One region of the Pseudoalteromonas sp. SCSIO 43101 genome, then DNA from elsewhere that is predicted to be linked to it. Evidence: predicted binding sites of a transcription regulator. Region 1 holds the regulator's gene; the other holds the start of a gene.
What was found. Region 1 encodes FliA, which starts transcription of late flagellar genes. Its sites were predicted from a motif close to CTAAAGNTNNNNNNNNNNNNGCCGATA; they were not measured.
Positions count from the first base shown of each region.

Region 2: J8Z25_RS06800 (VC2046/SO_2500 family protein) is a predicted target of FliA. The motif match lies at 2,216-2,242, and genes of this name have one in related genera.

Region 1 is NZ_CP072673.1:1,085,832-1,090,255, reverse strand. Features, by position in the region: gene J8Z25_RS05180 (chemotaxis protein CheA) at 1-1,071, opposite strand, end outside; gene J8Z25_RS05175 (protein phosphatase CheZ) at 1,087-1,854, opposite strand; gene cheY (chemotaxis response regulator CheY) at 1,872-2,255, opposite strand; gene J8Z25_RS05165 (RNA polymerase sigma factor FliA) at 2,296-3,006, opposite strand; gene J8Z25_RS05160 (MinD/ParA family ATP-binding protein) at 3,033-3,893, opposite strand; gene flhF (flagellar biosynthesis GTPase FlhF) at 3,886-4,424, opposite strand, start outside.
Region 2 is NZ_CP072673.1:1,452,419-1,456,842, reverse strand. Features, by position in the region: gene cysK (cysteine synthase A) at 1-573, shown strand, start outside; gene J8Z25_RS06810 (hypothetical protein) at 722-1,162, shown strand; gene J8Z25_RS06805 (DUF6172 family protein) at 1,216-1,515, opposite strand; gene J8Z25_RS06800 (VC2046/SO_2500 family protein) at 1,666-2,181, opposite strand; tRNA gene J8Z25_RS06795 (tRNA-Tyr) at 2,294-2,378, shown strand; tRNA gene J8Z25_RS06790 (tRNA-Tyr) at 2,427-2,511, shown strand; gene J8Z25_RS06785 (M48 family metallopeptidase) at 2,625-3,308, opposite strand; gene J8Z25_RS06780 (ion channel) at 3,408-4,388, shown strand; gene J8Z25_RS06775 (GGDEF domain-containing protein) at 4,385-4,424, opposite strand, start outside.

The DNA of each region.
Region 1 (4,424 bases):
TGGAGCAGGGTTACTAGCTGCAGGTTTCGGTGCAGGTGCAGGTGCCGGTTTAGAGGCTGCAGGCTGAGCAGGTTTTGTAGGTTCAGCTTTTGGTGGCTCAGGTGCTTTTTCCGCGGTTGAACTTTCCAATGATTGAGGAGCTGTGCCTTTGCCATGTAACTCGTCAAGAAGTGCCTCAAACTCATCATCACTAATTTCATCGTCTGAATCGCTGCTTGCTGCCTCCGCAGTAGGGGTGGCAGAGGCTGGCTCAATAGAACTTGTAGCTTCAGGCTTGGCAGTATTATCTTGTTTTACTTCCCCAAAATTACCAACACCGTGCAATTCATCTAATAAACTATCAAATTCATCATCGGTAATATCATCACTGTCACTGCTATTTGACTCAGGAGCAGATGCTGCTGGTCCTTGGCCTTTTCCATGCAGCTCATCTAACAGGCTTTCGAATTCATCTTCAGTGATTTCGTCAATATTTTGAGACTCAGCGCTGCTATCAGCAAGACCGCCGCCATCAAATAACATATCGAACGCAAATGGGTCATCTTCATCGATGTTGTCTGTTGCTGTATCTGCTGTGACTTCAGGCGTATCAACAACAACCTCTTCAACTGCTGGTTCTTCAGGTGCAACTGCAACGTCCTCTGCTACAGATAAATCTTCACCTGCAAGCTCTTCTGCAGTAGGCGGCTGACTTAATTTATGAAGGACTTCTAATAGGGCTGGATCTGCAGGCTCTGGTTGTTCGCGATTTTGAATCGTGGCGAACATTTCATTAATAGTATCAAGGGCTTGTAATATTACGTCCATTAGCTCAGGCGTAACAGTGCGTACACCTTGGCGTAATAAATCGAAAACATTCTCTGCGCCATGACAAGCATCAACAAGTTCAGTCATACTTAAGAAACCTGCACCACCTTTAACAGTGTGGAAGCCCCTAAAAATGGCGTTTAATAGATCTTTGTCTTCTGGGTTGTTTTCAAGCTCAACTAATTGCTCCGACAATAGCTCTAAGATTTCTCCTGCTTCAACAAGGAAATCCTGTAATATATCTTCATCGACTTCAAAGCTCATGCAGCTACTCTCCTCTTAGAAGCCCAGACTTGATAATAGATCATCGACTTCATCTTGTCCTGAAACAACATCATCGCGAGACTCTTTATCAATAATCGGCCCTTCAGGACCTGCTAGTGTGTCACTTGGTGCAGGTGCTTTTTCTATGGCCTGTTTTTCTTGTTGTTGATGACCATCTTCTTGACTGCCAAACACAGTTAAGAGATTAATTAAACTGTCTTCTACTTCTCGCACTAGTTCAATGACACGACGAATAACTTGTCCAGTTAAATCTTGATAATCCTGCGCCATCAGCACATTGGTCATCAAGCCTTGAAGCTCATCGGTTTTTGTGTGCGAGTTATTCATGAACTTATCTAGGCTATGACATAACGATTTAAATTCACCGAGTTCAATTTCTCGGTTCATTAAACGATCCCAAGTAGGCTTAATTGCAGCAATTTCATCAGCAAGTTGTTGCGCTATCGGTAAACTTGCTTCAACTGCATCCATAGTTTTATTGGCGGCACTTTCTGTCATTTCCATAACATAATTTAAGCGCTGCTTAGCATCTGGGATAGCGTCGGTAGTTAAATCAGCGAGACGAGTATCTAGGTCAAAGTTTTTTAACGCTTCATGAAGTTGACGCGTCAATTTACCGACTTCAGCAAACAACTCTGATTGCTCTTTTGACGCAGCATCAAGAATTAGCTTATCAGCTTTTTCTTGTTCACCATTTTCAAGATACTCAACAAGTTGACGAGCTTGCTCTAAACTTATTTGAGGCGCAGCAAGTGCTGACATAAGCCTCTCCCCTTAGATTAACCTAAACGTTCAAACACTTTTTCCAATTTGGTTTTAAGTGTCGCAGCAGTGAATGGTTTAACGATATAGCCATTAACACCTGCTTGAGCAGCAGCAACAATTTGTTCTTTTTTCGCTTCAGCTGTCACCATTAACACAGGAATATGCTTAAGGCTATCATCAGCACGAATTGCGCGTAACAAATCAATACCTTGCATACCAGGCATGTTCCAATCTGTTACAACAAAATCAAATTCTTGATTTTGTAGCATTGGCAATGCTGTTGAACCGTCGTCAGCTTCCTGCACATTGGTAAAACCTAAATCCCTTAATAGATTTTTAATGATACGTCTCATTGTAGAAAAATCATCAACAACAAGAATTTTCATGTTTTTATCCAAAACATCCTCCGGTGAGGTTTGAACCTTTATTTACTTACTACTAATTAATCCAGTCATTGATTTTTGCTTTGAGCTTAATCATCGCCTGACCATGTATTTGACTCACACGCGACTCGCTAACATCGAGTATGTGTCCTATTTCTTTTAAGTTCATTTCGTCGTTGTAGTACAAAGACAAAACGAGAGCATCTCTTTCTGGTAACGATTGGATAGCCGTTAATAGAGACTGGTTAAACCGCTCATTTTTAACGTTATTAAACGGTTTGTCTAGTCCTAAATCCTGACCTACTGGTGTGATGACATCTTCATCCACGCCTAAGTCTTCAATGCCTAATACTTTACTAGAATTTACATCATGTAGAATATGATGGTACTCATCCAGTGTAATATCAAGTTTTTCAGCTACTTCAGTGTCTTTTGGTTCACGATTTAACGTGCTCTCTAATTCGGCAATGGTTTCTGCCACTAGGCGGGCATTTCGGTGAACTGAACGTGGAGCCCAGTCACCTCGGCGAATTTCATCCAGCATAGCACCACGAATACGAATACCTGCGAAGGTTTCAAAACTAGCACCTTTGCTAGCATCAAAGTTTTTTGACGCTTCAATCAGGCCTATCATGCCTGATTGAATTAAATCATCGAGTTGCACACTGGCAGGTAAACGAGCAATTAGATGGCACGCCACTTTTTTCACTAAAGAGGCATGTTTTTCAACAATCGCATTTAAATTTTGTGCTGATTGATATCCCATCGCTTTATTCACCGATGTTGTCATAGTTAGCCGTTTACTAGTTTTTCAATAAAAAATTCTAAATGGCCAGACGGTTGATTAGGGATCGGCCATTTAACTGCTTTTGTTGCTAATGTTTTAAACGCCACCGCTGCTGGTGAATTCGGGAATAATTCAACGATTACTTTTTGACGGCGCGTAGACTTACGCATGTTCTCGTCATAAGGAATGGTTGCTACTAACTCCATCGAAACATCTAAAAAACGATCCGTTACTTTTGAAAGTTTAGCAAATAATTCTTGCCCTTCACGCAAACTGCGCACCATATTGGCAACAATTTTAAATTTATATACGCCATGCTCACGGCTAAGTACTTTTATAAGTGCGTAAGCATCAGTAATTGAGGTGGGTTCATCACATACAACTACAACAACGTCTTGGGCTGCACGAGAAAAGCTTAATACCATGTCTGAAATACCTGCGGCGGTATCAACAATTAAAATATCAAACTCAGTGTTTAACTCGCTAAATGCACGTATAAGACCTGCATGCTCAGATGGCGATAATTCAACCATACTTTGAGAACCAGACGTTGCTGGTACAATTTTGATTCCTGCAGGGCCTTCGACGAGAATTTCATCAAGCTCACACTCGCCCGACAAAACATGAGATAAGTTACGTTCAACACGAAGGCCAAGCATCACGTCACAGTTTGCCAAACCTAAATCGGCATCTAATACTAATACACGATTTCCTTGCTGGCCTAATGCGATTGCGGTGTTGAGTGAGACGTTGGTTTTACCCACTCCACCTTTACCGCCAGTAACAGCGATAACTTTAACGCCACTATTATTATTTTGATTCATTTTGCGCAGGCCGCTTGCTTGATCTAATACTGTGTTAATCATACATCCCTACTGTGTTCGACGCTACTGCTTGACGTCTTGAATGTTGTGCTTTTGCTCGTTTTAAATACAATTGTTCAGCTTTTTTCACTAGTTTTTCAGCATTCGCTACGCGAATATCCTCAGGAACGCGCTGACCGTTAGTAAGATACCCTATTGGCAGACGATTTTGAATCGCTATGCTAATAATCTCACCTAAACTTAAAGATTCATCCAATTTAGTGAAGATACAGCCACTTAGGTGAACCTTTTTAAAGTGTCTTACGGTTTCTTGCAACACATTTATCTGCGCTGTAGCACTTAATACTAAATAACTACGAATATCAACACGCTGATTACGCATTAAGGTGTTTAATTGTTCAGTTAAGCGTAAATCTCGTTGGCTCATACCCGCAGTGTCTATTAATACTAGACGCTTATTACGTAAATGGTATAACACTTCAGCTAATTCATTCGCATCTTTTACTTGCTTTACACCACAACCAATAATACGACCATAAGTAGCCAATTGTTCGTAGGCACCAATTCTGTATG
Region 2 (4,424 bases), 370 kb from region 1:
AGTGACCCTGAAAAATACATTCTTCTACAACAATTCGAAAACCCTGCAAACCCGAAAATTCACTTTGAAACCACGGGCCCTGAAATCTATGAAGCAATGGATGGTAAAATCGATATCTTCGTAGCAGGTGTTGGTACGGGTGGTACTATTACGGGTGTTAGCCGCTACCTTAAACTTGAAAAAGGTTTAAATGTTCAGTCAGTTGCTGTTGAACCAACTAACTCACCAGTGATCAGCCAAACCTTAGCTGGTGAAGAAGTAAAACCGGGTCCTCATAAAATTCAAGGTATCGGTGCAGGTTTCATCCCTGGTAACCTTGATTTAGAAGTTGTTGATGCCGCTGAGCAAGTATCAAATGAAGATGCAATTGCAATGGCGCATGAACTGATGAAAAATGAAGGCATTTTAGTAGGTATTTCTTCTGGTGCTGCAGTTGTTGCTGCAAAACGCCTTGCTGAAAAGCCTGAAAACGCAGATAAAAATATTGTGGTAATTTTACCAAGTGCAACTGAGCGTTACTTATCTAGTCCATTATTCGCTGAAGAGTTCAGCGATAAAGAGCTTGTTCAGTAAGAACGACTAAGTTGTCTAAAAAGGATGCAAAGATGCATCCTTTTTTATTACCTAAAATAGATAAAACCAATAAATTTACCGAGTTAACTTTACATCATGCTAATTTAGTCACACACTTAATATTAAGTTCACTCGTAAAACAACAAAAATGAAAAATATACTCTTAATTTTTATCCTGTTAAGTAGCAGCGTCCTTTTCGGTTGCGGCTCCGAAGACGCTCCAAAAGGCGAACAAAATACGCCAGGTAATGTGGCTACTCTCTATTTTGATGCCTTATATAACCAAAACGATTTGAATCTTGCCATGGAATACTCCACTCCAAAAATGGCGCGTATTATGAAATCTTATGGTACTGCTGGGCAGTTCGCTCGTAACCTTGTCAATATGCAATACGATGAAGTCGTAATTGAAGTCGATATGACCAATATGAGTTTACGCGAGCAATATGGCGATAAAGCCAATATCAATTTAATTTTTACTGGTTATTTTAATGGTAAGAAAGTTGATGATATGCGCAGTGTGAAAATGATACGTAAGAAAGGAAAATGGTACATAGAAAAAATTAATGCCGATCCATTTGCACGTTAATTTAAAACTAAAAAAGGGCCTGATGGCCCTTTTTTAGTATAAGAGTATTGATATTACTCTTCGTCAAACTCTTGATGTTGACGCTGTGCAGGACGCGCTAAGATCTCAACGTAAAACGATGTAAGCCCTTTAGCTTCGATATCGCTAATACACTTATTAATCTCTGCCACGTGAACGACATTGGCCTCATCCGCTGACTCACCAAACTTACAGTCAAATGCCCAATAGTCAGCACCTGCTGGGAGTGTTTTATTACGCTCACGTTTTAAGTATTTTTTTACTTCGTGCTTGGCTGCATCAACCATACGAGGATATTTAATTTTCTCGTGGTTTAGCGTGAATGTTTTCTTCATTATAGTCCTAGTAACTTGGTTCAATGACAATGGCATTAAGCCATAGGCTGCTATTATAACAAGCACATCTTAATTTAGCTGTACTTTTTGCCATTTTACTTAAATATAGTTTATTCAGAGTCTATGACAATTCGATTAAGCCGCTAATACTTAGGCTGTTGCTAAATGTAGAGGTTGATGTATAGCTTCATCATTTAGGCTGTCATAAAAGGCAGCTGCATCTATTTGTGGCCGCTCAACTGGTTTATTCTTTTCGTAAAAACGTTTTCTAACTGCAGGTTCACAGTTATCAATCACTTCAAGTGGCACATGCTGCCTATCATCACGTATATTCAGTGGTTCAGGATTTAAGCAATTACGCAACCTGATATCTGATAAACCACCTTGCAATAGCCTGTAAGCATTTTCTTGACCAATCAGCATGTCAAACTGCTCAGGTGCCAATGGTTGTGCTGGCCCTGCTCCTAATTCAGTTCGCAGAACAGATTCAGACACATCAGGGTTGGTTAATTCAGTTTTTGGTAGGTGAAACTGACTAAAATCGAGCACATCATGAGAAAGCATTGCTAGTAATAAAGCAAACTCCCCAGGGCGTTTCTCTTGAACACTTTTATTTAGACGATTATCGAGTTGACTCTCTGTGAGCAACAAACCATCAATTTGCATAGTCTTTAGCCAAATAGTTTCTTGATTAACCAGTTATCGGCATTTATGTAATTTTCTTTAGTTTTTTTCTTTACTTAAATAACCAGTTTGCTATTATCAGCGCCGTTGCATTGGAGGGGTTCCCGAGCGGCCAAAGGGATCAGACTGTAAATCTGACGGCTCAGCCTTCGCTGGTTCGAATCCAGCTCCCTCCACCACTTTTCTTATTTGAAAAGTGGGGCCAAATGCAATAGTAAAATCTGTGTGGAGGGGTTCCCGAGCGGCCAAAGGGATCAGACTGTAAATCTGACGGCTCAGCCTTCGCTGGTTCGAATCCAGCTCCCTCCACCACTCTTTACTCTTTCTAACTTTACTCTTTCTAACTTTACTCTTTCTAACTTTACTCTTTCTAACTTTACTCTTTCTAACTTTACTCTTTCTAACTTTACTCTTTCTAACTTAAGCTACCAACTCAAACTACTACCATTTGCTTTTAGCCAACTTTCTGCTTTTTTATAGTCAGGATAAAAATGGCACACTCGCTGCCAGAACTTAGCGCTATGATTCATATGTCTGAGGTGCGCAAGTTCGTGAATAATGACATAATCAATCACCCATGTCGGCGCGCTTGCTAAATGTAAATTAAATGCAAGCTCTCGGCGCTTATTACAACTGCCCCAACGACGTTTATAATGTTGAATCTTTAACTTTGCAGGTAAAGCTTCAGTCATTTGCAAACAGTAGTCATGAACACGCATTTCAATATAGCTCTCAAGCTTTTCATGTAAAAACCGTTCTAGCAGAGCTAAGTAGTTAGCTTCTTGATATTTGACCCGTGATGAAATAGATAAAGTGAGCCGAGATTGTGCATCTTGTTGCCAAGTGCTTTTAGGGCCTTTAGCAAAAATTATCGGCACACTCTGACCGAATAACTTAATAGTCGCGTTTACAAGAGGAAGTTGACGTCGTTCAGCTTGTGAGGATTGTCTCGCGATTTGTTCTGCGACCCAATCCTGTTTTGTCTTTAGCCAACCATCTATCTCAGTTTGTGAGACATAAAAAGGCGCATAAACAGTGAGTTTCTGCTCAGCAACTTTAATTGCAACTGTTGTTCTGCGTTTACTGCGCTTTAAGGTGTAATCTAACAAATATAAGCCAATTCAATTAATAAAAATGAGAGATTCCATTTTACCCTGCTAAATAGCTGCTAATCTATAAAGATGACTAACAAATAAGTTTTCGTCCTTATGCCTGATAAACCATGTTGTAGTTATACCTCACCAACAGGTAACAAGTGCCAAGAAACAGATATGGGCTCTGGATTTTGCTTTTGGCATGATAGTAAATTTGATAAATCAGGGCTAGACCTCACCCAAAAATTAGAGCGCTATGCAAAAAAAGGGGGATTATTAGAAGGCCTGCAACTGAAAAGAGCGAACCTTTCAGGACTAAACTTAATCAAACAGGATGACGAAGAAGGCTATGATCTCTCTTATTGTAATTTTTACCGCGCGAATTTAACGGGCGCTCACTTATTTAATAACAAAATCTCCAACGCCTCATTGATGAAAGCCAATTTACATAGCGCTAGTTTGCATTACTGTGATTTAAAAAATACCAACCTACTGGGTATTAAACTCAATGACAGCCGTATTGATAATATCGAACTGGGCGATCAATTATTACAAGAAGCGGCTGCATTTAAAGCTCGTAAAAATAAACAATTCGCAGAAGCCCGAGACTTATTTGAACAATCAGAAGAAATATACCGAAACTTAAGGAAAGCCTCAGAACATCAAGGGCTATTTGAGCTAGCCGGTAACTTTACATACAAAGAATTACGGATGCGCCATGCGCAGTACCCTAGAGGTTCAACCAAGCAAATTACTTCAAGTTTTATTGACATGCTGTGCGGTTATGGAGAAAAACCCGAGAATGTTATTCGCTTTAGCTTGTCACTAATTATTTGCTGTGCCTTTTGTTATTTCTTATTTGGGGTAAGTTATCAAGATTCAGTGATGCAACTAAGCGTTGAAAACTCATTTACAAGCAATTTATCGGCATTATTAAATAGTTTTTATTTCAGTGTGGTAACTTTTACAACCCTTGGTTATGGGGATATTACTCCGATTGGCTTTTCAAGGTTGATTGCAGCAATAGAAGCATTCTGTGGCAGCTTCTCGCTTGCTTTGTTCGTTGTTGTCTTTGTAAAGCGAATGACCCGCTAGCGCATAATATATGAGCCTATATGCTCCTTCGCTTGA